Sinorhizobium fredii: one gene and its partner. The protein of the gene in region 2 interacts with the protein of the main gene of each other region in a pairwise test. Links are inferred from orthologs where the notes say so. Each region holds a gene or a part of one and is shown on either strand. Other genes may lie near its edges. The genes, in order: ung and ndk.

Evidence for each region.
Region 1: the proteins of ndk (region 2) and ung interact in binary tests that used the Escherichia coli proteins (3 or more experiments, as listed by UniProt). The link is inferred for Sinorhizobium fredii from one-to-one orthologs.

What each region holds. Positions count from the first base shown.
Region 1 is NZ_CP024307.1:3,014,779-3,028,934, forward strand. Bases 6,113-8,937 are described here. They hold ung (uracil-DNA glycosylase), read right to left. Parts: upstream 7,976-8,937; coding sequence 7,250-7,975; downstream 6,113-7,249. Other genes in these bases: cobG (precorrin-3B synthase), read right to left, coding at 6,113-6,180; cobF (precorrin-6A synthase (deacetylating)), read right to left, coding at 6,291-7,061; modA (molybdate ABC transporter substrate-binding protein), read left to right, coding at 8,178-8,937. In the rest of the region: cobM (precorrin-4 C(11)-methyltransferase), read right to left, coding at 1-655; precorrin-6y C5,15-methyltransferase (decarboxylating) subunit CbiE, read right to left, coding at 682-1,914; NXT3_RS14840 (cobalt-precorrin-6A reductase), read left to right, coding at 1,892-2,692; NXT3_RS14845 (precorrin-3B C(17)-methyltransferase), read right to left, coding at 2,656-3,420; NXT3_RS14850 (precorrin-2 C(20)-methyltransferase), read right to left, coding at 3,417-4,184; NXT3_RS14855 (precorrin-8X methylmutase), read right to left, coding at 4,181-4,813; more of cobG, read right to left, coding at 4,816-6,112; more of modA, read left to right, coding at 8,938-8,963; modB (molybdate ABC transporter permease subunit), read left to right, coding at 9,068-9,760; modC (molybdenum ABC transporter ATP-binding protein), read left to right, coding at 9,757-10,824; NXT3_RS14890 (winged helix-turn-helix domain-containing protein), read right to left, coding at 10,821-11,231; NXT3_RS14895 (SDR family oxidoreductase), read right to left, coding at 11,277-12,014; NXT3_RS14900 (NAD(P)/FAD-dependent oxidoreductase), read left to right, coding at 12,268-13,599; NXT3_RS14905 (3-methyl-2-oxobutanoate dehydrogenase (2-methylpropanoyl-transferring) subunit alpha), read left to right, coding at 13,949-14,156. UniProt on the Escherichia coli protein: Excises uracil residues from the DNA which can arise as a result of misincorporation of dUMP residues by DNA polymerase or due to deamination of cytosine.
Region 2 is NZ_CP024307.1:1,263,425-1,277,543, reverse strand. Bases 5,562-8,349 are described here. They hold ndk (nucleoside-diphosphate kinase), read right to left. Parts: upstream 7,273-8,349; coding sequence 6,850-7,272; downstream 5,562-6,849. Other genes in these bases: NXT3_RS06115 (DinB family protein), read left to right, coding at 8,204-8,349; NXT3_RS06120 (glutathione S-transferase family protein), read right to left, coding at 7,375-8,064; NXT3_RS06130 (hypothetical protein), read left to right, coding at 6,275-6,775; NXT3_RS06135 (CGNR zinc finger domain-containing protein), read left to right, coding at 5,718-6,278; NXT3_RS31595 (hypothetical protein), read left to right, coding at 5,562-5,611. Also shown: NXT3_RS06170 (SDR family oxidoreductase), read left to right, coding at 223-987; pgsA (CDP-diacylglycerol--glycerol-3-phosphate 3-phosphatidyltransferase), read left to right, coding at 3,225-3,812; moaD (molybdopterin converting factor subunit 1), read left to right, coding at 3,809-4,069; NXT3_RS06145 (molybdenum cofactor biosynthesis protein MoaE), read left to right, coding at 4,074-4,538; NXT3_RS06140 (branched-chain amino acid ABC transporter permease), read right to left, coding at 4,549-5,445; more of NXT3_RS31595, read left to right, coding at 5,444-5,561; more of NXT3_RS06115, read left to right, coding at 8,350-8,716; NXT3_RS06105 (hypothetical protein), read right to left, coding at 11,545-11,823; NXT3_RS06100 (ABC-F family ATP-binding cassette domain-containing protein), read left to right, coding at 12,143-14,032; NXT3_RS06095 (GNAT family N-acetyltransferase), read right to left, coding at 14,045-14,119. UniProt on the Escherichia coli protein: Major role in the synthesis of nucleoside triphosphates other than ATP. The ATP gamma phosphate is transferred to the NDP beta phosphate via a ping-pong mechanism, using a phosphorylated active-site intermediate.

The DNA of each region.
Region 1 (14,156 bases), 1.8 Mb from region 2 along the record:
GCTCGATCGGATCGGCGGCGACCCGGTCGGCAATGTCGCCGAGCGTGCCGCGCAGCACGCGCTCATCCGGCCAGGACGCCTTGACGACGATCGCCACCGGGCAATCGGCGCCGTAGAGCGGCGTCAGTTCCTCGACGACGCGGTCGAGCGCATGGATGGCGAGGTGGATCGCCAGCGTCGAGCCGGTGGCGCCGAAGGCGGCGAGCGTCTCGCTGTTCGGCATCGGTGATGCACGGCCGGAAACGCGCGTCAGCACCAGGCTTTGCGACACCGCCGGAATGGTCAATTCGCGGCCGAGTGTCGCCGCGGCGGCGGCGAAGGCAGGCACGCCCGGCGTCATCGTATAGGCGATATCGTGTTTCTCTAGCCGCCGTATCTGCTCGGCCACCGCACTCCAGACTGAGAGGTCGCCGGAATGCAGCCGCGCGACATCCTCGCCGGCTTCGGCCGCGCGCACATATTCCGCCTCGATCTCGTCGAGCGACATCGGCGCCGTGTCGATGACGCGGGCGCCGGGCGGGCAAAATTGCAGGAGCTCCGGCGAGACGATCGAGCCGGCATAGAGGCAAATGGGGCAGCGGCCGATCAGGTCCCTCCCCCTGACCGTGATGAGGTCTGCTGCGCCCGGTCCCGCGCCGATGAAGTGAACGGTCATTGTCTATCCTCTTGAGTATTCCCGGCTCAGTCCTTGACCCAGGACCATTGCGTCACCGGCATGGCCGGGCGCCAGCCCGTCATCGTGCCGACCGGCGACGCGCGGGCGATGTCGATCCGGATCAAAGAGCCGCCGAGCCGGGCGTGATGGGCAAGCAGCACCGCTTCCATTTCCGTCGTCACGGCGTTGGCGACCAGTCGGCCGCCGGAGGGAAGCGCGGCGATCGCCGCCTCCATGACGCCGGCATCACTGCCGCCACCGCCGATGAAGATCACATCCGGACGGGTGAGCCCGCGAAGCGCTTCCGGCGCCTGCCCCTCGATCACCGTCAGGCCGGGCACGCCGAAGCGAGCGGCGTTGCGGCCGATCCGCGCAGCCCGCTCGGGCGAAGCTTCGATGGCGATCGCCTGCATCGCCGGGTTCGCCAGCATCCATTCGATGGCGATCGAGCCGGAGCCAGCGCCGATGTCCCAGAGAAGCTCGCCCCTGCGCGGTGCCAGCGCCGAGAGCGTCAGCGCCCTGACCTCGCGCTTGGTGATCTGGCCGTCATGCTCGAACAGCGCATCGTCGAGCCCGCCGGCAAGCGGCAGGACGCGCGCACTTCCATCGGCGACGACCTCGACCGCGCAGACGTTCAGAGCAGCGATGTTTTCCAGCGCGAAGCTCGCGGCAAGGTGCCGAGAGATGCGCTCCCGTTCCCCGCCAAGCGCTTCGAGCACGGTAAGCGGCGACCGACCGAAACCGCTTTCGCAGAGCAGTCCGGCGAGCGCCGCCGGGCCGTTCCCGTCCGAGGTCAGCGCCAGCACGCGGGCGCCCGGCTGCAGCTGCGGCCGGATGAGGTCGAGCGGGCGGCCATGCAGCGAGACGGTTGCCACGTTCTGCAGCGGCCATCCGAGCCGCGAGGCTGCAAGGCTGAAGGCCGAGGGCGCAGGGATCGTCCGGATTTCGCTCGCGTCGATGCGGCGCGCCAGCGTGGCGCCAACACCGTAGAGGAAGGGATCGCCGGAGGCGAGCACCACGACGGGACTGCCGCGCCTCGAAGCGATCGCCTCGACCGATTTCTCAAAGGGGCTTTGCCAAGCTTCGCTCTCGCCCTGGATCAAGGACGCGGCGAGTTCGATATGACGGACGCCGCCGAAGACGACGGGGGCTGCCGCAATCAGCCGCTTGGCCTCGTCGCCGAGACCGGCTACACCATCTTCCCCGATCCCGATGACGGTCAACCAGGGAGCGACAATGGCCGAGCCGCTATTCGACATGTCAGCCACGGGCAGACCTCGCATCCTGATCCTCGGCGGCACGACCGAGGCGCGGCACCTTGGCGAGCGCCTTGCGGCCGATCCGCGCTACGACGCGGTGATCTCGCTCGCCGGCCGAACCGCCGATCCGCGGCCGCAGCCATTGCCAACGCGCGTCGGCGGCTTCGGCGGCGCCGAAGGGCTGGCCGTCTTCCTGGAGCTCGAAAACGTTTGCCTGCTGGTAGATGCGACCCATCCCTTTGCGGCGCGGATCTCCCACAATGCAGCGACCGCCGCGGCGGCGACCGGAACGCCGCTCTTCGCGCTGCGCCGGCCCGCCTGGGAGGCACAACCGGGCGATCGCTGGGCGCGTGTCGCAAGCGTCGCCGAGGCGGTGTCGGCCCTTGGCGCCTTGCCGCGCCGCGTCTTTCTGGCGATCGGCCGCCAAGAGGCCTTCCTTTTCGAAAAGGCGCCGCAGCACAGCTATCTCGTCCGCAGCGTCGATCCGGTGACGCCGCCGCTGAGCCTTCCCGATGCTACCGCGATCCTCGCGCACGGCCCCTTCGCCGAGACGGACGAGCTCAAGCTGCTCCGAGAGCATGCGATCGATGTCATCGTCGCCAAGAACAGCGGCGGCACCGCCACCTACGGCAAAATCGCCGCCGCCCGGAAGCTCGGGCTCGAGGTGGTGATGGTCGAGCGCCACAAGCCCGCCGATGTGCCGACGGTCTCCACCTGCGATGAGGCGCTCGAACGCATTCATCAATTCCTATCCCCGGTGAAGGACCGCGGCGTGTAGACGAGATCCTGTTTGCCGCTACGGGCAACGATCCGCGTCTCCGGCGAGCCGATGATCACGCAGGTTGCCATGTCGGCGCGGTCGGCATCGGCTTCGCCGAGCGGCATCACCGCGATGTGCTCGTCCGGCCGCCCGGCCGCCCGGCCGAAGATCACCGGCACGCGGGGCGGCAGGACCTCGCGAAGGACATCGAAGGCCTTGCCGAGTTGCCAGGGACGCGCCTTGCTGATCGGGTTGTAGAGGGCGATGACCAGTCCCGCTTCCGCCGCGAGCCGCAGCCGCCTGGTGATGACCTCCCAGGGCTTCAGATTGTCCGACAGCGACATGGCGCAGAAATCGTGGCCGAGGGGCGCACCGATCCGCGCCGCCACCGCGAGCATGGCGGTGACGCCAGGGGTGATCGTGAGATCGACCTGCCGCCACGCCTCCGGCCCCGTGTCGATCGCCTCGCAGACGGCGGCGGCCATCGCGAATATGCCCGGATCGCCGCCGGAGACGACGCAGACATCGACGCCGGCGCTGGCGCGCGTCAGCGCGGCTCTCGCCCGGTCCAGCTCTTCGCGATTGTCGGAGGCGATCCGGCGCTGGTCGGCTCTCAGATGCAGCCGGTCGAGATAGGGGCCATAGCCGAAGAATTCGCTCGCAACGGCAATCGCATCCTGCGCCTCCGGCGTCATCTGCGCCGGATTGCCAGGGCCGGTGCCCACGATGAAGAGCTTGCCGGTCATGACCTGCCCTCCGCACCGGGCCTATCCTTCCAGCCGGGCCGATCCTTCCAACCGGGAACCAGGACCAGCGAAAAATATGGCGCCTCGTCGTCCGGCTTGTCGCCGAGCGGAATCATCGCCGCGTTCGTCATCGTGCCGCGCTCGACATAGACGGCAGCTTCGAGCTTGCCTGCCGCCGCAAGGGCGCGGCGGATCTTCGGCAGGTTGCGCCCGACCTTCATGATCACAGCGGCTTCAGTGTCGGCGAGGCGGCGCTGAAGCTCCTTCTCGCCCATCGTGCCGGGAAGAACCGAGAGAACGTCATCCCCCTGCACCAGCGGCAGGCCGGCAACCGACCAGCAGCCGGACATCGCCGTGATCCCGGGAATGACCTCGACCGGATACCGGCCTGCGAGCCGCACGTGCAGGTGCATGTAGGAACCGTAGAACAGCGGGTCGCCCTCGCTCAAAACGGCGACGGTCCGACCGGCCTTGAGATGCACGGCTACCGCTTCCGCGGAGGCATCGTAAAAGTCGGTGATCTGCCGCTTGTAGGCCTCGTCGCCCTTGTCGATCTCGGTCGTCACCGGATAGTAGAGCGGCAGTTCCACCAGGTCGGGCTTCAAAAGTCCCTCGACGACGGCGCGGCCGTTGCCATTGCGCCCCGCCTTGGCGAAATAGGCGACGACATCCGCCTCGCCGAGCGCCCGCACCGCCTTGACGGTCAGAAGCTCCGGATCGCCGGGACCGGTCCCGACGCCGATCAGTCGGCCCGACGCGCTCACAGCCCCGGCCTCGCCAGCGAATTCAGCGCCGCCGCCGTCATTGCACTGCCGCCGAGGCGGCCGCGAACGATCGCGAAGGGAACGCCATAGGAATTCTCGGCAAGCGCGTCCTTCGATTCCGCCGCGCCGACGAAGCCGACCGGCATGCCGAGGATCGCCGCCGGCTTCGGCGCGCCGTCGCGTAGCATTTCCAGGAGATAGAAGAGCGCCGTCGGCGCATTGCCGATGGCAACGACCGAGCCCGCCATCCGCTCGCCCCAGAGCTCGAGCGCCGCCGCCGAGCGCGTATTGCCGATTTCGGCGGCGATCTCCGCCGTGCGCGGATCGCGAAGCGAGCAGATCACCTCGTTACCGGCCGGCAGCCGCGCCCGGGTGACGCCATGGACGACCATTTCCGCATCGCAGAAGATTGGAGCACCGTTCTTGAGTGCCGCGCGTGCGGCAGAGACGAAGTCGGGAGAGAAGACGAACTGACGCACCGCTTCCACCGAACCGCAGGCATGCACCATGCGCACCGCCAGATCGGCCTCCTCGTCCGAGAAGCCGGAAAGATCGGCTTCCGCCCGGATGATCGCGAAAGAACGCTCGTAGATGGCATTGCCATCGCGGATATAATCGTAGTCAGGCATTTCTATCCCTGTTCAAACGCGTCGACGATGTGCGCCGTCCCGAGCCGTGTAAGACAGGAGCGCGCCGATTCGCCAGCGTCTTTGTTTTCCCTGACCAGCGCATTGAGCGCGGCCAGCGCGGCTTTTATCCCGCCCTCATCGGTGTAGGCGCTCGGCGCGACGGAAGCAGCCCCATTTACGACAAGCGCGTATCCTGATGGCGCACCGACAAGCGTCAGGGGAGAAGCTACCGGTCTGGCGCATCCCTTTGGACAGCCCGAGAGATGGATTGCGAGCGAGCCGTCGAGAAGGTCGGCACCGACCTCGAGCAATAGCCCGGCCACCACCTTGGTGTCCATCAGCGCCGAGGCGCAGGCAAGCCCGGCGCAGGTGGCGACGTGATTTCGCGGATCATCGGCGGAAACCAGGAAACCATGGGAAAGCGCCAGTTGTTGCGCGAGGGCGGCAGCTTCCCGCGACAGGCCGAGGACGAGGAGACCATGGCGCGGCGCGAGGCGTATTTCCGTTGCGCCCAATTCCCCGGCGCTTTGCAGGAAGGCGATGAGGCTGGCGCTATCGGTTTGCGCAAAAGCAAGAGCGACACCGAGCACGGTGCGACCGTCGCCGAAGTCGTGAATGCCCGCCGGCAAGAATGGCGAGGTGCCGCCGGCCGCCGGCAAGGGGTCGAGGCCGGCGGATAAACGCTGCCGGATGGCGTCCGCATCAAGATCGCGACCGCGTGCGGCTGGGCCGAAATGATCGAGCTCCGCCAGAATTTCCATCAGCGCAGGGACGACCCGCTCCGCCTCCAGCAGCGCAACCGGCCGCTCCGGGCGTCCCGCGCCGCCGAAGGACAGCAGCCAGCGAAGGCCATCCTCGCTGTTCCGCGCCTCAAGGCGGAGATCGGCCGCGACATCCCGCAGGTGGAAGCGGCCATTCCCATCGATGACGATGGACAATTTCGGTGCGAGCGCAAGCGCCGGACGACGTTCGGCAATCGCGTCGCGCAGGGCCGCGGCCAATGGCCGGGGGTCGGCGATTTCGCGCGGATCGAACCCGGCAAGCGGCGGCGTCTCGATCGCGACGCCGTCTGTAACGGCGATTCCCGCCTCCCCGATCGCGGCGGCAAGTGCCGGAACGCTTGAGGCGATCAGCCCGCGGACCTGCAGGTTGCCCCGAGCGGTTACTTCGATAATGCCGCTGCCGCAGTCTGCGGCCGCTTCAGCCAGTGCCCTTAGCTCGGCGGGCGTCAACCCACCGGTCGCCGGACGCAGCCGCACGAGCAGACCATCTCCGGTCTGCATCGGCGCTGCGAGCGACGGACAGGCGCCGCGGCGCATCGATGTGCCGGGTTCAGTTTGTGACCTGGGCGCAGCGCAGCTCGTCATCCTGTTCCAATATCCTCGGGGCGCATTGCGGGCACACACTCCGCGTCTGTGATAAAGCCTATATCACAGCCGCCTTCCTTGAGAGAGATCAAAGCCCAGGCAAGCGGCGTCTACCCGTCGAAGTCCGCACCCTTGCGCAGCAGATAGATATCCATGATCCAGCCCATGCGCTCGCGCGCGTCGGCCCTTGCCTTCAGGATTTCTTCCTTTACGTCGGCGAGACGCCCGGAAATGACGATCTCGTCCGGCGTACCGAGATAGGCGCCCCAGTAAATCTCCGCATCCGGATCGTCGATCTTCTGAAAAGCCTGTTCGCCATCGAGCATGGCGACGGCCGTCTCGCTTTTGTGCGGAAAGCTCTCGGCAAGCCGGCGACCGGTGGTGATCTCCACGGGCTTGCCGACGAGGTTGAGCGGAATGCGATGGCTGGCGCAAAGCGCCTGAAGGCTGGTGATACCGGGAACTACCTCGAAGTCGAAGGCCACGCTGCCCCGCGCACGAACCCTTTCGACAATGCGGATCGTGCTGTCATAGAGCATCGGATCGCCCCAGACGAGAAAGGCGCCGGTCTGCCCGTCCGCGAGTTCGCTCTCGAGCAGCGCCTCATAAGTGGCGGCGATGCTCGCATGCCAATCATCGACGCCTTGGACGTAGCTGCGTCCCTCGGTCCGGCGGACCGGCACGGTGAATTCGACGGTCCGGCTGTCGCTGCGCGTCACGTAGCGGGCGCAGATGTCGCGGCGCACCTCGGCAAGCTCCGTCTTCTTCGCACCCTTGGTCGGGATGAAGAGCACGTCGGCGCGGTTCAGTGCATTGACCGCCTGGACCGTGATGTGTTCGGGGTTGCCCGCCCCGATCCCGATGATCAGGATATGCCGCATGCCGTTTCTCCCGCTACGCGCAGTGCATGTCGCCCAAAAGTGTGCAGCGGTTTTGGGGCACCGACATGCACAAAACAAATCCCTAAAGCGCGTCGCATGTTTGAGCGCGCCCGCTTTAGACGCCAGTCTTTGGCGGATCGCGACCGGCCGCGCAAGGTCCAGGCACGACAGGAGAGGCCACCACGGCGTCAGCAGGGTGCCGCAGCCTGCCGATCGACGGCGAGAGGAGGATCGTCCGGCAGCCGCCAATCGATCGGATCGAGCCCCTTCGACGTGAGAAAGGCATTGGCATTGGAGAAATGCCTGCAGCCGAGGAAGCCGGAATGTGCCGACAGCGGCGACGGATGCGGCGCGGTCAACACCAGGTGGCGGGAGCGGTCGACGAAGGCCGCTTTCTTCTGCGCATAGGAGCCCCAGAGCATGAAGACGACCGGCTGGGCCTGTTCGTTGACGGCGCGGATGACGGCATCGGTAAAGCGTTCCCAGCCCTTGCCCTGATGCGACGCCGCCCGGCCCCGCTCGACCGTCAGCACGCTGTTCAGGAGCAACACGCCCTGGCGCGCCCAGCTTTCAAGGAAGCCATGGCGGGCCGGCGGAATGCCGAGATCGTCGCGAAGCTCCTTGTAGATGTTGACCAGCGACGGCGGGGTACGCACGCCCGGCCGGACGCTGAAGCAGAGTCCATTCGCCTGACCGTCGCCGTGATAGGGGTCCTGGCCGAGTATCACGACCCGAACCTTGTCGAGCGGGGTCAGGTCAAGCGCCCGGAAATATTCGCTGCCTCTCGGAAAGATCTGTCGGCCCTGCTGCTTCTCGTCCAACAGGAAGCGCTTGAGATCGGTCATATAGCCGTGGAGGAATTCGTGCGCCAACGCCGTCTTCCAGCTCTCTTCTAGCCTGATCGTCGCATCCATGGATTCGCCTCGTTCTTCGTCGCTCCGGAATTTAGCCCCGCTATTGCCCACTGCAAGCATGCGCGCCGGATTTAGCCCGTTCCGTTCACTGCTTCGATTAGCCTTCTGGCAGAGCATTGTATTTCGTCCGATATAGCGCTAACGAGAACGGAGAGACCGTTATATCCTGCAAAATATCACGAGAGAGATGGAGGCAAATGCGATGAGGGGAGGGAGACATTGGCTTAAGGGTTTGATGCTGGCGCTCGGCCTGATTTTGGCTGGCGCAGCATTGGCTCCTGCCCAGGCGGAAGAAAAAGTTACGGTATTTGCCGCGGCAAGCCTGAAGAATGCCCTCGACGCGGTCAACGCCAAATGGAAAGACGAGACGGGCAAGGAGACGACCGCCTCCTATGCGGCAAGCTCGGCGCTCGCCAAGCAGATCGAACAGGGCGCGCCTGCCGATATCTTTATCTCGGCCGATCTCGCCTGGATGGATTACCTTGCCGAGAAGAAGCTGATCAAGGACGACATCCGCTCCAACCTGCTTGGCAACCGTCTCGTCCTCGTTTCCGGCAAGACCGACGCCGCGCCTGTCGAGATTAAGCCGGGCCTAGACCTCGCCGCTCTTCTCGGCGAAGGACGCCTGGCAATGGGCGCCGTCGATTCGGTTCCCGCCGGCAAATACGGCAAGGCCGCACTCGAAAAGCTCGGCATCTGGCCGACGGTCGAAGCAAAAGTCGCGGGAGCCGAAAGCGTGCGCGCCGCCCTGCTTCTCGTTTCGCGCGGCGAGGCCCCCTATGGCATCGTCTATCAGACGGACGCGGCCGCCGATCCGGGCGTGAAGGTTGTCGGCACCTTTCCGGAATACAGCCACTCGCCGATCATCTACCCGATAGCGATCACCGCAGAGAGCAAGAACCCGGACGCGGCTGCTTATCTCGAATTCGTCAAGTCGCCCAAGGCCGCGGCGTTTTTCCAGGCCCAGGGGTTCATCGTGCTTGAATAGGGTCTTGCGCCACCGGCCTTCGACCGGGCAGAACGTGTTCGCGTCGTGCATGCAATCGGTGCACGGCGCGGCACCTCTGTGACGGGAGCATAAAATTGGACTGGATGGTCTTGAGCGACGCGGAATGGACGGCCGTCCGCTTGAGCCTGCGGGTGGCAACGGTCGCAATGCTTTCGAGCCTGCCGGTCGCGCTTCTCGTCGCCATGGCATTGGCACGCGGTCGCTTCTGGGGCAGGTCGATCCTGAACGGCCTCGTGCACATGCCGCTGATCCTGCCGCCGGTCGTCACCGGCTTCGTGCTGCTCCTGCTGTTCGGCCGGCGCGGACCGATCGGCGCCTTCCTCGCCGACAATTTCGGCCTTGTCTTTTCCTTCCGCTGGACGGGTGCAGCACTCGCCTGCGCCGTCATGGGCTTTCCGCTGATGGTGCGCAGCATCCGGCTGTCAATCGAAGCGGTCGACCGGAAGCTGGAGGACGCCGCCTCAACGCTCGGCGCCAATCCGATCTGGGTGTTCCTGACCGTGACCTTGCCGCTGATTCTGCCCGGTATCGTCGCCGGCATGATCCTTTCCTTCGCCAAGGCGATGGGCGAATTCGGCGCGACGATCACCTTCGTCTCGAACATCCCCGGCGAGACCCAGACGCTTTCCGCGGCGATCTACAGCTTCACCCAGGTGCCGGGCGGCGACGCCGGCGCCATGCGGCTCGCCATCATCTCCATTATTCTTTCAATGACGGCGCTGATGCTGTCGGAATTCCTCGCCGTCGCGGCGGCGCGACGGACGGTCGCCGCATGAGCCTCGAGGTCGAAGCGCGCCACCGGATTGGCTCATTCGCCATAGACGCCGCCTTCCGCTCGGAGGGCGGCGTGACGGCGCTTTTCGGCCGTTCCGGCTCCGGCAAGACTTCGCTGATCAACATCGTCGCCGGGCTGCTGCGACCCGATCGGGGCCGCATCGTTCTCGACGGCGATGTGATCGCCGACAGCGAGGAGCGGCTCTTCACCCCCGTTCACCGCCGGCACTTCGGCTATGTCTTCCAGGAGGCCCGGCTCTTTCCGCATCTGAGCGTCCGCCACAACCTCGCCTATGGGCGCTGGTTCGCCGGCGCCGGCAAATCCGCCTCCGAGTTCCACAAGGTCGTCGAAATGCTCGGCATCGGAGATCTGCTCGAGCGCCGTCCTTCGACTCTCTCTGGCGGCGAACGCCAGCGCGTCGCCGTTGGGCGGGCGCTGCTTGCAGCACCCCGGCTGCTGCTGATGGACGAGCCGCTCGCCGCCCTCGACGAGGCCAGAAAGGCGGAGATCCTGCCCTATCTCGAGCGGCTCCGCGATGAGACCAAGATACCGATCGTCTATGTCAGCCATTCCGTCACGGAGGTGGGGCGGCTGGCCGAGCGCATCGTGGTGATCGAGGAGGGCCGGGTCAAGGCATCCGGCACGGCGTCCGCGATTCTCAACCAGCCGGCGGCCGCGATCGTGCGGCGGGAGACAGGCGCCTTGGTTGAAGGCGTGGTCGTAAGCCACGATTCCCAGCATCGACTGACGGTGGTGCTGGCCGGCGAATGCCTGATCCGCATACCGCATCTCGTCTCCACACCCGGCAATCGCCTCCGCCTTTACATCGCCGGGCGCGACGTGATGCTCGCCACCACGAAACCGGAAGGGATCAGCGCCCTCAACGTCCTGAAGGGAACGATCATCGATCTTTCACCGGCGCAGGAGGGCAGCGTCGACGTCCGCGTCGACTGCGGCGGCAATGTCATCGTCTCCCGCATCACCGCCCTCTCCCGCGAGACGCTCGGGCTCGAGCCGGCCAAGCCCGTCCACGCGATCATCAAGACGGTCGCGTTGGACTATTAGGACGGTTGCGCAGGTCGTTTCGCGGATGAGCTTTCCGTCCGGCGCGCTGCTTCGCCCGATCGCGCCGCCTCCAGCCAGTCGAGGTCTTCTGCGATCGCGCTCCTCGCCTTGGCTTCCATCCCCCGAAAGCGCTCGATCAGCGTCTCGCCGAAGACGGTAAGCGCCGCACCCCCGCCTTGCTTGCCGCCCCGCTGCGACTCGACTGCGGGCTCCTCGAACATCCGGTTGAGCGCATCGACCAGCAGCCAGGCACGCCGATAGGACATGTCCATGGCGCGGCCGGCGGCGGAGATCGACCCGGTCTCGCGGATCAGTTCGAGAAGCATGATCTTGCCGCGCCCGAGGCGACCCTCGGGCGGGAAATCGATGCGCAGGACGAGGCGAAGCTCTTTGTCGGCTTTGGGCATGCGCCGCAGCATAGACATTGCGGCAGGCGGCGAAAAGGCCTGCGCTCAGAGGCTCATGCCGCCGTCGACCACATGCACATGGCCGGTCGTATAGGCCGAAGCGTCGCTGGCGAGATAGACGGCGAGCGCGGCGATTTCCTCCGGCGTGCCGAGCCGGCCCATCGGCTGGCGGGCGATGAAGGCGGCGCGCGCCTCCTCGTAGTCGCCCTGCGCCCGCATCCGCTCCTCGAGCGACGGCGATTGCACCGTGCCGGGCGCAATGGCGTTGCAGCGAATGCCCTTGCCGATGAAGTCGATCGCCACCGACTTGGTGAGGCCGATGACCGCCGCCTTGCTGGCGGAATAGACGAAGCGGTTCGGCACGCCCATCGGCACGCCGGCGACCGACGACATGTTGATGATCGAGCCGCCGCCCATTTCGACCATGCCCGGCAGGAAGGCGCGGATCATCCGGAACATCGATTTGACGTTGAGATCGAAGGCGAAGTCGTAATCCTTGTCGCTCGCTTCCAGGATCGTGCCGGCATGGACGAAGCCGGCGCAGTTGAAGAGGACATCGACAGGACCAGTGCGCGCCGCAAAATCGGCGATCGCCGCTTCGCTCAGCACGTCGAGCTTCGCCAATTCGATCCCGGTGGCTGCCAGCTCGGCGAGCCTGTCCTCGTTGATGTCGGTTGCGATCACCGACGCCCCTTCCCGGCTGAACGCCTCGGCCGCCGCGCGGCCGATACCTTGTGCCGCAGCCGTGATCACAGCACGCTTGCCCGCAAGAAGTCCGCTCATTGTCCGCCTCATCGATCCGGTATGATTTGTCAGCGGGCGCCTGCTCTGCCGCCCCCGCATCTCGCTTCTCAACAGACATCGAAGCCTGACGGCCTGTCAACCGGACAATGCGTATTTTTATCGGAAAAAGACAGAACACCGGCGATGATAGAGCTGTGCATGGCAGGCTGGCGAGATCTCTTGCTGGCTTGATCTCGGCGGCCGAAAATTGCAGCGATAGAAAACCGCCCCTTGCCCTTCTGCGAGAAATGCGATGCCCGGCCCCACCCTTGATCCCGTCGTCACCGACCCGTCGCTGCCGCGCAAAGCGGATGTCGTCATCATCGGCGGTGGAATTATCGGGGTCAGCACGGCGCTTTTTCTGGCCGAACGCGGCGTCAAGGTCGTGCTCTGCGAAAAAGGCGTGCTTGCCGGCGAGCAATCGAGCCGCAACTGGGGCTGGGTGCGGGTTATGGGCCGTGATCGGCGCGAGATCCCGATGGCGATGGCCTCGCTGAAGATCTGGGACACGCTCGATGCGCGCATCGGCGGCGAGACCGGCTTTCGCCGCAGCGGCATCCTCTACATATCGGAAACGGAGCAGGACCTCGCCAATCGCGATGCCTGGCTGGCGCTTGCCAAACCGCATGGCGTCGACAGCCGGCAGATCGGCCCGGACGAGACCCAGGCGGTCATGGGCGGCGCGGCTATCCGCTACAAGGGCGCACTTTACACGCCGAGCGACGGCAGGGCCGAGCCGCAGAAGGCGGTGCCGGCGATCGCGGCCGGAGCCCGCCGCGCCGGCGCGACCATCGTCACCGGTTGCGCCGTGCGCGGCATCGAGCGGAGCGGCGGACGAGTCAGCGCGGTCGTCACCGAGAAGGGCCGCATCGAAACGGCGACGGTGGTGCTTGCCGGCGGCGCCTGGTCGCGGCTCTTCTGCAAGGGGGTCGGCATCCGCCTGCCGCAGTTGAAGGTGCGCAACACGGTGCTCAGGACCGCCCCGGTCGAAGGCGGGCCGGACGGCGCCGGCGCAACGGGAAGCTATGCCTATCGCAAGCGCCTCGACGGTGGCTATACGATCGCCACTGCCGGTGTGAACCTGCATCCGCTCGTCCCGGACAGCCTGGCTTTCTTCCGTGACTTCCGGCCGGTGCGGAGGGCCGACCCGGACTCGGTCCAGGTGGGCTTCAGCGCCCAGAGCTGGCGCGAACAGTTCGAGATCACGCCCGTTCCGCTCGACCGCCCGGGCGCCTTCGAGCGGCACCGCATCCTCGATCCGCGACCGGATGCACGCTCGGTCCTACCCGCCCTCGAAGCGGCGAGACTCGCACTCCCGGTGCTACGGCAGGTCGAGCCAGTGCAGATCTGGGCCGGGCTGATCGACGTCACACCCGATGTGGTGCCGGTCATTTCGCACGCAGAAGCTGTGCCCGGCCTCCTCATCGCCACCGGCTTTTCCGGCCACGGTTTCGGTATCGGACCCGGTGCCGGACACCTGGTGGCCGACCTCGTCACCGGCGACCGACCGATCGTCGATCCCACCGAATTTCGACTGTCGCGATTCTCCGACGGGACGCCGATCGAGCTCGCACCGCCCGTCTGACGGCGATTCTGGTCCGTTGCCACGAGCCGATCACGAAAGAAAATTACGCGCCGCCGGGGGCACGTCGCGGCTCCGCAATCGGCCCGGCGCGAGCGCCGGCACGAATCTGTCTTTCTTCATCCGGACGTCCGGCCTGCTGCCGAAATCCCTTCATCAAACCCCGAACTCGTGGCAGTCTGTGGCTGTAACCCTTTGGGAGAATGAGGGTTGTCTATGACCTGCACGGCCCGAGGCGTAGGAGCGCCCCGGGCAATTGCCGATGGTCATCGGCGTCGCACGACCGCGAGACCGTTCGCTCAGCGGTTGACCCACGTGCGATGCGCAATCCGGAAGGGAGGCCGGAACCCGCATGGATGAATTCAGCCGACTGAGCCTGCATGTCCCCGAACCGGCCGTCCGGCCCGGCGATCAGCCCGATTTCTCCAACGTCAAGATCCCGAAAGCCGGTTCCGTGCCGCGGCCCGAGGTCGACGTGGAGCCGGAAGCGATCCGCGATCTCGCCTACTCGATCATTCGGGTGCTGAACCGCGAGGGCGAGGCAGTCGGCCCCTGGGCCG
Region 2 (14,119 bases):
GTAGCCGCGTCCAAACTTTGATGTTGCCTTGACGACACAGAGGATTTATTAACCATAATTGAAGATTAACCAAAGATATACTATAAGAATAAAAGATAATTCAAAATACGCCGCTCACGTTAATTTTTCCGAAATGAATCGTCCGGGGGAGTTTTTCAGCCCGGCCTTTCCTGCCTATATCTGTGTCCGACCGGAACAGGATTCGCAGAACGGGAAAGAACGTTGAAAAGGACATTCAAGGCGGCGCTGGTTACAGGCGGCGCCCGGCGCATCGGCAGGGCAATAGTTGAGGATCTCGCCGTCCACGGCTTTGCGGTCGCCATCCATGCAAACGGCTCCATGGCCGAGGCCGAGGCGCTGGCGGCAGACCTCAGAAAAGCCGGCACAAACGCTGTCGCCCTCCAGGCGGACCTCACCGATGTGAGGGCGGCGTCGGAATTGATCGCGCAGGCGACCTCGCTGCTCGGCCCGCTCGATCTCCTCGTCAACAATGCCTCGGTCTTCAACAAGGACAGTCTCGACGAGTTCGACGAGGACGCCTGGGAGCGGCACTTCGCCCTGCATGTGCGGGCCCCCTCCCTGCTTGCCCGCGACTTCGCGCGGCAGCGTTCGGGCGATGTTTCCGGCCTTATCGTCAATGTGATCGACCAGCGCGTCTGGTCTCCAAATCCACGCTTTTATTCCTATATGCTCTCCAAGTCGGCGCTCTGGACGGCAACCCAGACGATGGCGCAGGCGCTGGCGCCTGACATTCGCGTCAACGGCATCGGGCCCGGTCCGACGCTGCCGAACGAGCGGCAGGACCGGCGCGATTTCGAAGCCCAGGTCCACGCGCTGATTCTCAGGCGAGGTCCGGCGCTCGACGAATTCGGACGCGCAATCCGCTTCCTTTTCGAGACGCCCTCGGTTACCGGACAGATGATCGCGCTCGACGGCGGCCAGCACCTCGCCTGGGAGACGCCGGATATTCGGGAGATAGTGGAATGAACGGGCGGACGCCCACCGACGGCGGCATCCTCTATGACGGCAGCGAAACCGATGACGAAGACGATCTCGTCGAAGTTGCCGAGAGCGAACGGCCGGCGCCCACTGTGGAATGGGCGGAGAGCAAGGCAGAAACGCAGGGGCTCAAGGGCGCCGAACTGATCCAGGCCTTCGTCAAGCTGCTGCCGAATGGACCCGGCGTCTACCGAATGTTCAACGAGGCCGGCGACGTGCTCTATGTCGGCAAGGCGCGCAGTCTGAAGAAGCGGGTGAGCAACTACGCACAAGGGCGCGGCCACTCGAACCGCATCGCCCGCATGGTGCGCGAGACGGCGAACATGGAGTTCGTCACGACGCGCACCGAAATCGAGGCGCTACTGCTCGAGGCGAACCTGATCAAGCGTCTGCGCCCGCGCTTCAACGTGCTTTTGCGCGACGACAAGTCGTTCCCCTACATTGTCGTCACCGGCGACACCCGGGCACCGGCGCTCTACAAGCACCGCGGCGCGCGCAGCCGCAAGGGCGACTATTTCGGGCCGTTCGCCTCCGCCGGTGCGGTGGGGCGGACGATCAATTCGCTGCAGCGGGCCTTTCTCTTGAGGACCTGCACCGACAGCGTCTTCGAAACACGCACGCGGCCTTGTCTGCTTTATCAGATCAAGCGCTGTTCGGCGCCCTGCACGGGCGAGATCAGCGATCCGGATTATGCCGAGCTCGTGCGCGAGGCGAAGGACTTCCTCTCCGGTAAGAGCCAGGCTGTGAAGGCGACGATCGCCGCGGCGATGGCCGAAGCGTCGGAAAATCTCGACTTCGAGCGGGCGGCGCTTTACCGGGACCGCCTGGCGGCGCTCAGCCATGTGCAGAGCTACCAGGGGATCAACCCTGCCGGTGTCGAGGAAGCGGACGTCTTCGCCATTCACCACGAGGGCGGCATTTCCTGCATCCAGGTGTTCTTCTTCCGCACCGGCCAGAACTGGGGCAACCGCGCCTATTTTCCGAAGGCCGACCCGTCGCTCCCGGCCGCCGAGGTACTCAGCGCCTTCCTCGCCCAATTCTACGACGACAAGCCGTGCCCGCGGCAGATCCTGCTCTGCGAGGCGGTCGACGAGCAGGAATTGCTTGCCCAGGCGTTGAGCGAGAAGTCCGGCTACAAGGTGTCGATCCTCGTACCGCAGCGGGGCGAGAAAAAGGACCTTGTCGAGCACGCACAGGCCAATGCGCGCGAAGCGCATGGCCGCAAGCTTGCGGAGACGGCCTCGCAGTCGCGCCTGCTCGAGGGCTTTGCCGAGACCTTCAAGTTGCCTTCGGTGCCGCGTCGCATCGAAATCTACGATAACTCGCACATCATGGGCACCAATGCCGTCGGCGGCATGGTGGTCGCCGGCCCCGAGGGCTTCGTTAAAGGTCAGTATCGCAAGTTCAACATCAAATCGAAGGACATCACCCCGGGCGACGACTTCGGCATGATGCGTGAGGTGATGACGCGTCGCTTCTCGCGTCTGCTGAAGGAGGAAGGCAAGCCGGACCGCTCGACAGAGGTGAGCGAAGAGGCGGCCTTCCCGGCATGGCCTGACGTCATCGTCATCGATGGCGGCCAGGGACAGATGACGGCCGTCCGCGCCATTCTCAAGGAACTCGACGTCGAGGACTGCGTGACGGCGATCGGCGTCGCCAAGGGCGTCGACCGGGACGCCGGTCGCGAACGCTTCTTTGTCGAAGGCGTGGACGGGTTCACGCTGCCGCCCCGCGATCCGGTGCTCTATTTCATCCAGCGGCTGCGCGACGAGGCGCATCGCTTTGCAATCGGCTCGCACCGGGCGCGGCGAAAGAAGGAGATGGTCAAGAACCCGCTCGACGAAATCGCCGGCATCGGCCCGACCCGCAAGCGAGCGCTTCTCACCCATTTCGGCACCGCCAAGGCGGTTTCCCGCGCGGGCATCAACGACCTGATGGCCGTCAACGGCATTTCGGAGACCGTGGCCCGCCTCGTCTACGAGCATTTTCACGAGGATGCCAAATAAGCGCAGCGGCGGCGCAATTCAGACTGCGTTCAGGCGAAATCCGCCAAATATGACAGGAGTAGCGCAATGACCTGTTGACCTTGTGGTCGCAAAGTCATTCTGTACACCTGAAACCGGAGGGTCTGTGAGCTGGCGCTTACCCGATGCCATCCGAACAATAAAATCGCATCGATGACCCGCGGGAAATGGGGGATTGTCGTGTCCAGAGAAACCGAGTCCATGCCAACGCCCATTGCCTACAGCATCCCGAATCTGCTGACCTACTTCCGTATCCTCATCGTGCCGCTGATCGTGCTGTGCTTCTTCATCGAGGGCCGGCTGCACAGTTCCGATTTCGCCCGCTGGACCGCTCTCGTGCTGTTCGTCACCGCCTCGGTCACCGATTTCTTCGACGGCTATCTTGCGCGCATATGGAAGCAGACTTCCAATATCGGCCGGATGCTCGACCCGATCGCCGACAAGCTGCTGGTCGCCTCGATCCTGCTGCTGGTCGCTGCGGACGGCACCATCGCCGGCTGGTCGATCTGGGCCGCGATCATCATTCTTTGCCGCGAAATCCTCGTTTCCGGGCTTCGCGAATATCTTGCAGCGCTGAAGGTCAGCGTGCCCGTTACGCGAATCGCCAAGTGGAAGACGACCATCCAGATGGTGGCGATCGCCTTCCTGCTTGCCGGTCCGGCCGGCGACAAGATCGTGCCCTATATAACCGAGGCTGGCATCGTCCTTCTGTGGATCGCCGCGGCAATCACGCTCTATACCGGCTATGATTATTTCCGCGCTGGCCTGAAGCATGTGGTCAACGAATGAGCACTGTCAACCTCGTCTATTTTTCCTGGGTGCGCGAACGCATCGGCAAGGGTGAGGAAACGCTGGATCTCCCGGACGGCGTCGTCACGGTCGGCGATCTGCTGGCGCATTTGAAGACGCTCGGCGCCGAGTATGAATCGGCGCTCGAACACCAGAACGTCATCCGCGCGGCGATCAACCAGGAACATGTCGATCACGGCGAGCCGATCGCCGGTGCCCGCGAGATCGCGCTCTTTCCGCCGATGACGGGCGGCTGAGGCGATGGACGCTTCGGTCAGCGTGCGTGTCCAACCCGAGGACTTCGATCTTGCAGCCGAAGTCTCCGCGCTCACCCGCGGCCGGGCGGACATCGGTGCTGTCGTCACCTTTCTGGGCCTCTGCCGCGATGAGGCAGGGGCTTTGAACGCGCTCGAACTCGAACATTATCCGGGCATGGCGGAAGCCGAGATCAGCCGCATCTGCCACGAGGCGGTGCAGCGCTTCGGGTTGCAGGCCGCGACGGCCATTCACCGCTACGGCCGTATCGAGCCCGGTGAGAACATCGTGCTCGTGGTCACCGTCTCGCCGCATCGGCAGGCCGCTTTCGACGGCGCCAACTTCATCATGGATTTCCTGAAAACCTCGGCGCCCTTCTGGAAGAAGGAACACCGTGCCGATGGCAGTGCCGACGACTGGGTCAGCGCCAAGGACGCCGACGACGCGGCACGCGGCCGTTGGGGCCGCTGAGCGAGCGCCGTCAGGGGATGACCTTTTCCTGCCTGGTCACGACGAGCACGATGACGAGAAAGCCGAAGATCGCGAAATCCCGCCAGAGGATCGGCCCGTAGGCGCTCCACAGCGTTTCCAGGAGCCCTACGCCGGCGGCGCCGAGGGCAGCATAGAGTGGCGCCGCCTGGCCGCCGATTGCCGCGATGAACAGGACCTTGACGCCGAAGGTCAGGCCCATGCCGAAGTCCATGTTGCCATAATAGGAGGCGGCCAGAATGCCGCAGAAGGCGGCGATCACCGACGCGACGCCATAGGCAAGAATGTAGACGATCGAGGGATCTATGCCGCAAAGGGCGGCAGCCTCACGATCCTGGGAGACGGCCCGCCAGTATCGCCCGACATAGGAGTGCGTCAGCAGCCAATGGCCGGCGGCGACGAGCGCCGCCATCAGCGCGGTGTTCAGCAGTTGCACGACTGTCAGCGTCACGGGAAATTCCGGATCCGGCCAGAAGACGATAACCTGGTTCAGAAATGGCGGCAGCCAGAGGCTTCTCGTATCTGACGCGAGACGCGCCGTTTCCATGAGCACGATAAGGCTACCGAGCGAGGCGACAACCACCGCATTTGCCGAGGAGAAAGCCAGCGGCCGGATGATGTAGCGGCCGGCGACCAGCCCCGCGCCAAGCCCGAAGCTCAGCGCCGCCGCCGCACCGACGCCGAGGGCCGCAGGCAGCACCAGCCACAGCCGGTTCCAGCCGAAATCCGAAAAGAGAACGAACATCTGCCCGGCAAATGCGAAGAGCGCGCCATAGGTCAGGTCGGCCCGCCGCGTGACGGCGAAGGCGATCGCGTAGCCGAAGGCAAGTGCCGCATAGAGCGCTGCAACGGGAACGGCATTGGCGATCTGCTGAAGGAAATAGGCCATGGCATATCCGGTCGGTCGCGGCGGTCAGGATCGGGTCGATCCGAGAACGAAACTGCATCAAGTTCACCTGCAAAACGCGGAGGCCGAAGGCGCAACCAACTTTGCTCTGCGGCTCTACAGCGCCGTGCGTCTTGTCGGACGTGCAAGGATCGCTGTAGCGCTTTGAATTGCTGCATATCTTTGTCCTTAAATCGATGTCGATTTAAGAGACATGCAGTGGTGACAGGATCAATATAACTGGTAAAATGAGTTTTACTAGTTAGGATTTTCGCATGAGCTTCACCTGGACCGCGCATCGATTTTCGGGCGGCGCATTGGCGCTAGATGTCGCCAATTCGGTGGTCCTGCGCTTCGACCCGCAACGCCGCATCGATCGTTTTGCCGATGAAAGGGCGATCGACAGCTTTGCCGAAGCAGCCAATCTCCATGGTTGCGAGAAGCAGCGGTTCGGCAGGCTCGGTCCGATCGGGCCTGAAAGGCGGGCGTCGCTGATCGATCTGCGCGAGGCGACGGACCGGCATTTCCGGGCTCTGGTGCGGGACGAAGACCGGCCGGAGCTTCTTGCCGATCTATTGGAGGCGATCGCCGCGGTGGTGCGCCGACCGGGGGATGGCGGCGGATACATCGCTCTCGACGTCGCCACTGCGCATTCGGCGCTCAGCCTCGTCGCCAATCCGGAGCCCGACCGCCTTAAGATTTGCCCGAACTGCGAATGGCTGTTCCTTGACCGCAGCCGCAACCGGAGCAGGACCTGGTGCGACATGGCGGTTTGCGGCAACCGCACGAAGGCCAAACGCCACTACCGCCGTTCCAAACAGGAAACACAGCCATGAAACACGCCATTGCAATCGCCTTGGTCGCGGCCGCGCTTGCCGGCTGCCAGCGCGAGGCCGGACCGGATCCACTGAAATTGACCGGCAAGATGTTCGTCTTCAACTACCGGCTCGCCTACGCCACCTACACGATCACGCTCAACAAGACGGAACCGCTGCCGGACGGCAGCATCGTCGTGGCAAGCTTCGAGAACCCGGCCGGCGGCGAACCGCTGACATTGACGCGCAAGCTCTTTCCGAAGCTCGACAAGGTGGTGCTGGAAAGCCCGGACATAACCTGCGTCAGGAAGGAGAGGCCCTATGCGGTGACGATCGAGGTCAAGGGGCCGGACGGAGCGACGCTGCAGAAGCTGGAAACGACGGTGGTTTCCGATGTCGACCAGAGCGTCATGCCGGCAAGACCCTTGGTCGTCGGCCCTGCCTACGACAAGAATCCGGAAGTCTTCAGGAATGGGCTGGCGCCGACGCATTTCGACACGTCCGCCTGCCCGACATAAGGAAAACCGGGGCGTCTCCGCCCCGGTTTCGAAGACCGTTTCAAGCCCTTAGAGCGCAAAACGAAGAAAATGGATCAGCCGACGATCTCGGTGCCCGCAAACCAGTAGGCGATTTCCTCGGCAGCCGTTTCCGGACCATCGGAACCGTGAACTGAGTTTTCGCCGATCGACAGCGCGTGAACCTTGCGGATGGTCCCTTCGTCAGCGTTGGCCGGGTTGGTGGCGCCCATCACTTCGCGGTTCTTGGCAATGGCGTTCTCGCCTTCGAGAACCTGAACGATGGTCGGGCCGGAAGACATGAACTCGACCAGCTCACCGAAGAACGGGCGCTCCTTGTGGACGGCGTAGAAGCCTTCGGCTTCGCGGCGGCTCATCCAGACGCGCTTCGAAGCGACGACGCGCAGGCCGGCGTCTTCGAGCATCTTGGTGATGGCGCCGGTCAGATTGCGCTTCGTTGCGTCGGGCTTGATCATCGAAAAGGTACGTTCAATCGCCATTGGCTCAATTCCCTTGCTCTTGAGAAAGTGGCGGTTCATTAGCCGCCAATGCCGCGCAAAACAAGGGGGAGCGGCGATGATTCGCCTGAGCCGGCGACAGTTTCACGCGGCTGTCACGGAACGGCCGAGGCCATCGTGGAGATCGAGGCAACGCTCGAACCAGTCCGAAACGACGTCACCCTCAGCGAGCAGACGATGCGGCGAGACGATCCGCGCCCATTGCAGGGCACCGAAGACGATGTAATCGGCAAAGAGTGGCCCATCGCCGCCGATGAAAGGCTGGAATTTCAGCATGTGGCGAAGCGGTTCGAGCTTCATCGAGAAGGTTTCGAGATCCGCTTCTCCCGCCTCCGCGGTCGCCTCGAGCGACTTACCGAAGCGCTGCTCGCGGCTCTGCCGGAAATAGGCCTGATCCACCGGATCGAGGCTGTCATGGATATTCATGATGGCGATGCGGCCGATCGCCGGATGCAGCGTCATCTGCGACCAGCCTTCGACGAAGCGGGCCGTTGCCTTGCCACCCTCGCCGCCGAACAGGGCCGGGTGGTCGGGATAGGTCTCCTCGAGATAAAGAGCGATGTCGAAACTGTCGCTGACGAGATTGTCGCCGTCGCGGAGCAGCGGGACGATCTTCGTCGCTCCTTGCTCGAGCTTTGGGATTTCGGTGAAGCCGACAGGCGCCACGTCGAAGCCGAGCCCCTTGTGTGCGAGCGAAAGCTTGGTCTTCCACACATGCGGCGAAAAGGGGCGCGTCCGGTCGGTACCACAGAGCGCATAAAGTGTGCGGGTCATGTCCCCTCCTGTTCTGAACATCGTTCGACGCATAAAAGGAGAGCGAGCCCGGGCGATCAAATCAGTAATTTTCATGAGTTGCATTCGACACGCGAATATCAATCCGAGCTAGGGTGGGCGGACAGCAAGGGAGAATGTGATGCTCGACCATTACCGGATGTTTGCCGACTACAATCGCTGGGCCAACCGGCTGCTCTACGTTGCCGTAGCCGAACTCTCCGAGGCGGAGTACCGGCAGGACAAGGGCGCCTTCTTCGGTTCTCTGCATGGAACGCTCAACCACCTCCTCGTGGCCGACCGGATCTGGATGAAGCGGTTCACCAAGGAGGGCGACGCGCCCACGAGGCTCGACGCGATCCTCCATGAAGACCTATCGGCCTTGACGGCGGCGCGGGAGGCGGAGGACGAGCGCATCATCGCCTGGATCGACAGCCTCGACGAGGCGCGGCTCGGCGCGCACTTCACCTACTCGCCGATCAGCAGACCCGGCGAGATCACCCAGAAAGTCGCCCTGGCGCTCGACCATTTGTTCAACCACCAGACCCATCACCGCGGACAGGCGCATGCGATCTTGACAGCGCTCGGGCGGCCATCCTTGACGCTGGACCTGGCTTTCTTCCTGTGGACCGAGGGGAAGAAGTGGTCGGCCTGAAAAGAGCCGGGCCATGAATGCGGCCGGCCAATCTATCCGGAGAGAACCCACCCGGCCGCGGACGAGCCACTTCACCAGCTGGCGCTGCCCCGACCAGACCGCGATCCCCAAGGCGACGCCGCCGGCGATCGAGCAGAGCGAGAAAGCAAGCGGCGGGAGGAACGGCTGCATTGGCGCAAGCAGCAGCTCCGGCACGAAGCGGTGCAGGATGTAGATATGAAAGCCTGCCGCCGCGAGCGGCAGGACAAGCTGCACTGCCCATTGCGGCAGGCGGATGCGCGGCAGGAACAAAAGCGCCACGAGCACGACGATCTGCAGCAGATATTTGATCTTCGTGCCGATCCAGACGCCCTCATAGAGGCCGAGAAACAGATAGATCGCCGCTCCTGCCGCCATGACCGCGAGCCGCTGGGCCCAGTTTTTCGCCAGTGCCGCGCACCAGCCCGCGACCGCCAGGTGAAAGATCCAGGGAAGCGTGAATATCTGCCGGTTGCCGATTTCCCAGAGCTCAGGCAGCGCCATGCGGGCGGCAAAGGCGCCAGCGAGCAGCGCCATGCCGGCAGCAAACGGCCGCACCGCGGCGAACCGCCTGACGGACGGCACTGCAAACAGAGCGGCAAACACCAGCACCGTCTGGCAATAGGCCTCGATGAACCAGTAGAGATAGGGCACCATGCTGTGCCGCTCGGGATCGGCGAAGCCGAAATTGCCGACGAGGAAGACCGAGGCCCAGGGCACGTTTCCCCAGGCAAGAGCGTAAGCGGCGACGATCAGATAATAGGGAACAAGAATCTGCGCGAGCGGCCGCAACAGCTGCCCGAGCGCGCCCGACAGGAGCGCGCCACTTTGAAACCGTGCCAGGCCGAATCCGGCGAGAATGACCATTGTCGCCGACCCTCCCGGGATCGGCCACAGAGTCTCGTGGTGGAGCACGACCAGCAGGATGGCCAGCGCCCGAATCAAGAAGTCGGTGCCGATCTGCGGAGCCTTGCGCTCCTGGCGGACCATGACCGCCAATGTGTTGACCGGTATGCTTTCCCACGCCTCGGGCACGTCACCGAGGATCTTCTCAAGACCCATCGATAGCTGCACGAATCGGAGCGAATCCCCGCCGAGCGACAGGAAGCTGTCCTCGGGTCGGACCTTTCGCGGATAGAAGACCTGCTCGAACAGGGCTTCGACACCTTCTTCGCGTGAAGACCCGCTGCCGCGCCGGCTCCGCTGACGGAGAGCTTCGTAATCGACCTTTCCGGACGCCAGGCGCGGCAGCGCGTCGATGCGCGTCGCCCCCACCTGCAGCAGGGTCAAGCCGCTGGCGGCGACGAGCAGCTGGCGGACGTTGTCGGGAGCGCGTTCGCCGGCGAAAAAGGCGTGGATTTCGACATCGTTGCCAATGACCGCGACGGCGATATCGTGCCGCTCCAGAGCCGCTTCGAGAGCGTCATGGCCGATCCTCAGCCCGGCGATCTTCGATATGCGCTTCGTCCGTCCGACGATGCGGAAGAACCCGTCGGTATCCCGCACGGCCAGATCGCCGGTTCGCAATTCGGAAAGCTCGGCGCCTCGGGCGAGATCGGCCCGCGCACCGGCATAGCCCATCATCACATTGGCGCCGCGATAGACGAGTTCGCCGGCTTCCTGCGCATCGGTGATCAGTCGCCCGCTCTCATCCTCGATGGTCAGGCTGCCGCCGGGTATCGCGACACCGATCCGGTCCTCCCTGCCCACTAGCCGATCCGGAGGCACATAGGCGATGCGGGCGGTCGCCTCCGTCTGGCCGTACATCACGAAAAAGGCTGCGCCACGCGCAGAGAGATGTTCGTTGTAGAGGCGAACCTTCTCGGCCGGCAGGCGTCCGCCGGCCACGGTCATGAACCGCAGTCGCGGAAATGCCCGCTCGCGGAAGCCCACCTTTTCCAGAAGCTCGTAGGAATAGGGAACCCCGGACAGATTGGTGCAGCCGCTTTCGGCAAGTCCGTCGAGGAAGCCCTCATCGAGAATGGATCCGCCGGGGATGTAGATGCTCGCGCCGACCGTGATGTGAGCGTTCAGGACCGACAGGCCATAGGAATAGTGAAGCGGCAGAACGAGACAGGTCCGGTCCGTCGCCGTGAGGCCGAGATATTCGGCGATGGAACGTGCATTGGCCTCGATATTCGTCCTGGACAGCCGGACATATTTGCCCTGGCCGGTGCTGCCCGAGGTCGATAGCAGGACGGCGAGATCGGGATGGAGAACGACCCGGCCTCCCTCCAGCCGCTCCGTACGCCAGCGTCCGTCGATCCTGCGATGGCAGAAATCCGGCTTGAAGATCTCACGATCCGCATTCATGGCTGCCGTACCCTGCAGCGCAACGGCGTGTCCGGCATCGAGCGCGGCAAGATAAGCAATGATCGCATGCTCCGAGAGGTCGGCCTCGAGCATCACCAGTCCGCGCCCGTTGCGCCACTTCGATGCCTGGCGATCGACGCGGGCGGCGAGTTCGCGATAGCTGACGACCCGCTGGCCGGGAAACATGAGCGCCGGCTTGTCGCCGTGGGCGGCCAGGTGCGCAACACAGAATGGGAATATCGACAAATCGCCAGCGCCCAAAGCCACCTCCATTTTAGCGAGGCGGCATATTATTGCTGACTCTCGTCGTCAAGTATAAGCGCTGAACTAATATGGGGGCTTGCGCAGGAAGGTCTGCGACAAAACGCGGCACGCAGATCCGGCGCCGGGCAAAGTCATCTCAATGGAGACGAGGATGGCCCGGCCCCGCAAAGGGGACCGGGCCATGGGAAGAGCAGTCTGCCTGGGAGGACGAATGCTACGCGATCGATTCCGCGTTATCGGCTAATGCCCTGATAATATTCACCCTCTCCGCCACGGACCAGCTTCGGCTGCACGGCGTAGTCCGAGACAGACCCGGTAGAGGTACGGTCGATGGACCCGTTCGTGCGGCGAACAGAGGCCTCATCGCCTGCCTTTGGAGCGCGTTCAGTAAAGAGCGGCTTGTCGCTGATGCCTTCGTAATAGCTGCCGCCGGCAAAGGCAGCAGAAGCGCCGCCAAGAACGGCAGTGGCGACAAGGGCGGCGGCGAGAGCGGTGTGGACTGCATTTCTCATGTTGAACACTCCTGATCAGTCGTTCTCTTGAACGATGGGTTGGTCGCGACCACCTGTGAACGGATCAGTCTTTTCGAACGCGGCGGCCTTGCCGATGGCGTTCGATCCGAGCCGGATGGTCGGAAGAGCAGTTGCTCGGCTCTTCGGGGATAGATGTGGGGCCTCATGATGAGGAGCGGAAGTATTTATTATCGGAATACGTCGTCCAGGAATCGATAACAATAGGCTCTTGAAAATGCCGACTTCGGACTTATCGGGAAGCCGCGATGCTCGTCCCGTGACCCTTGCCTTCGGATAAAACTCGGGGCAAAAGGCCGCAATGATCCAGATTACCGGCCTCTCCGCCCGCGTCGCGGGCCGTCTTCTTATCGAAAACGCTTCCGTGACGCTTCCGGCCGGCACGAAGGCCGGCCTTGTCGGCCGCAACGGCGCCGGGAAGTCGACGCTCTTCCGGATCATCACCGGCGAACTTGCCGCCGAGACCGGCAGTGTCTCCGTGCCGAAGAACGCGCGGATCGGCCAGGTGGCCCAGGAAGCGCCGGGGACGGACGAGCCGCTGATTGAAATCGTGCTGAAGGCTGACAAGGAACGCGCCGCCCTTCTGGCAGAGGCCGAAATCGCCACCGACCCCCACCGGATCGCCGAGATCCAGATGCGGCTTGCCGATATCAGCGCCCATTCGGCGGAAGCACGGGCGGCAAGCATCCTCGCCGGCCTCGGCTTCGACCATGAGGCGCAGCAGCGCCCCGCCTCCTCCTTCTCCGGCGGCTGGCGCATGCGCGTGGCGCTTGCGGCCGTGCTCTTTTCCGAGCCGGACTTGCTGCTGCTCGACGAGCCGACCAACTATCTCGATCTCGAAGGTACCTTGTGGCTCGAGGATTACATCCGCCGCTATCCACATACGGTGATCATCATCAGCCATGATCGGGACCTGTTGAACACGGCCGTCAACGCGATCGTCCACCTCGACCAGAAGAAGCTCAACTTCTATCGCGGCTCCTATGACCAGTTCGAGCGGCAGAAGGCGGAAGCCGACGAACTGCAGATGAAGGCGAAGGCCAAGAACGAAGCCGCCCGCAAGCATCTGCAGAGTTTCATCGATCGATTCAAGGCGAAGGCATCCAAGGCCCGGCAGGCGCAAAGCCGCATCAAGGCGCTCGAACGCATGGGCACGGTCGCCGCCGTCATCGAGGAGCATGTCCAGGGCTTCTCCTTCCCAGATCCGGAGAAGCAGGTCGCCTCGCCGATCGTCGCCATCCAGGGCGGTGCGGTCGGATACGAGCCGGGCAAGCCGATCCTGAAGAGGCTCAGCCTGCGCATCGACGCGGACGACCGCATTGCGCTGCTCGGCTCCAACGGCAACGGCAAGTCGACCTTTGCGAAATTCATCTCCGGCCGCCTTGCGGCAGAGGCCGGCGAGGTGCGGATCGCGCCGGGCCTGAAGACCGGCTTCTTCGCCCAGCATCAGCTCGACGATTTGATCCCGACGCAAAGCGCCGTGGAACATGTGCGCCGCCGCATGCCGGATGCGCCGGAAGCAAAGGTCCGCTCGCGCGTCGCACAGATGGGGCTGTCGACCGAGAAGATGGATACGCCAGCCAAGGACCTTTCCGGCGGCGAGAAGGCGCGGCTGCTCATGGGGCTCGCCGCTTTCGATCAGCCGAACCTTCTGATCCTAGACGAGCCGACCAACCATCTGGACATCGACAGCCGCAACGCGCTGATCACCGCCCTCAACGACTATTCCGGCGCCGTCATCCTGATCTCGCATGACCGCCACCTGATCGAAGCAACCGCCGACCGGCTTTGGCTGGTGCGGGACGGAACGGTGACGAGCTATGACGGCGATCTCGAAGACTATCGAAGCGTCATTGTCGGCGGCCCCAAGGCGAAGGACGAAAAGCCGAGGGCCAACGGCTCGGACGAAAGCCTGTCGAAGGCCGACCAGCGCAAGGCCAATGCCGGCAAGCGTGCTTCGCTGGCGCCGCTCAAGAAAAGGATCAACGAGATCGAGTCCTTGACGGCAAAACTCGAGAAACTGATTCAGGCCCTCGATGCCGAGTTGGCCGACCCGACGCTCTACGAGAAAGCGCCCGCAAAGGCGGCTCAGCGCGCAAGGGAACGGGCGGAGGCGGTAGCAAAGCTCGCCCAGGCCGAAGAGCAATGGCTCGAGCTTTCGGCCGAATACGAGGAGGCGATGGCCAGTTAGAGCAGGCCACGCTCAGCCGAGTTCGAAGGTCGTAATCCCGTAAATCCGTGGAAGCGGCAGGTCCGGCGCCGGTCCACGATACATGCG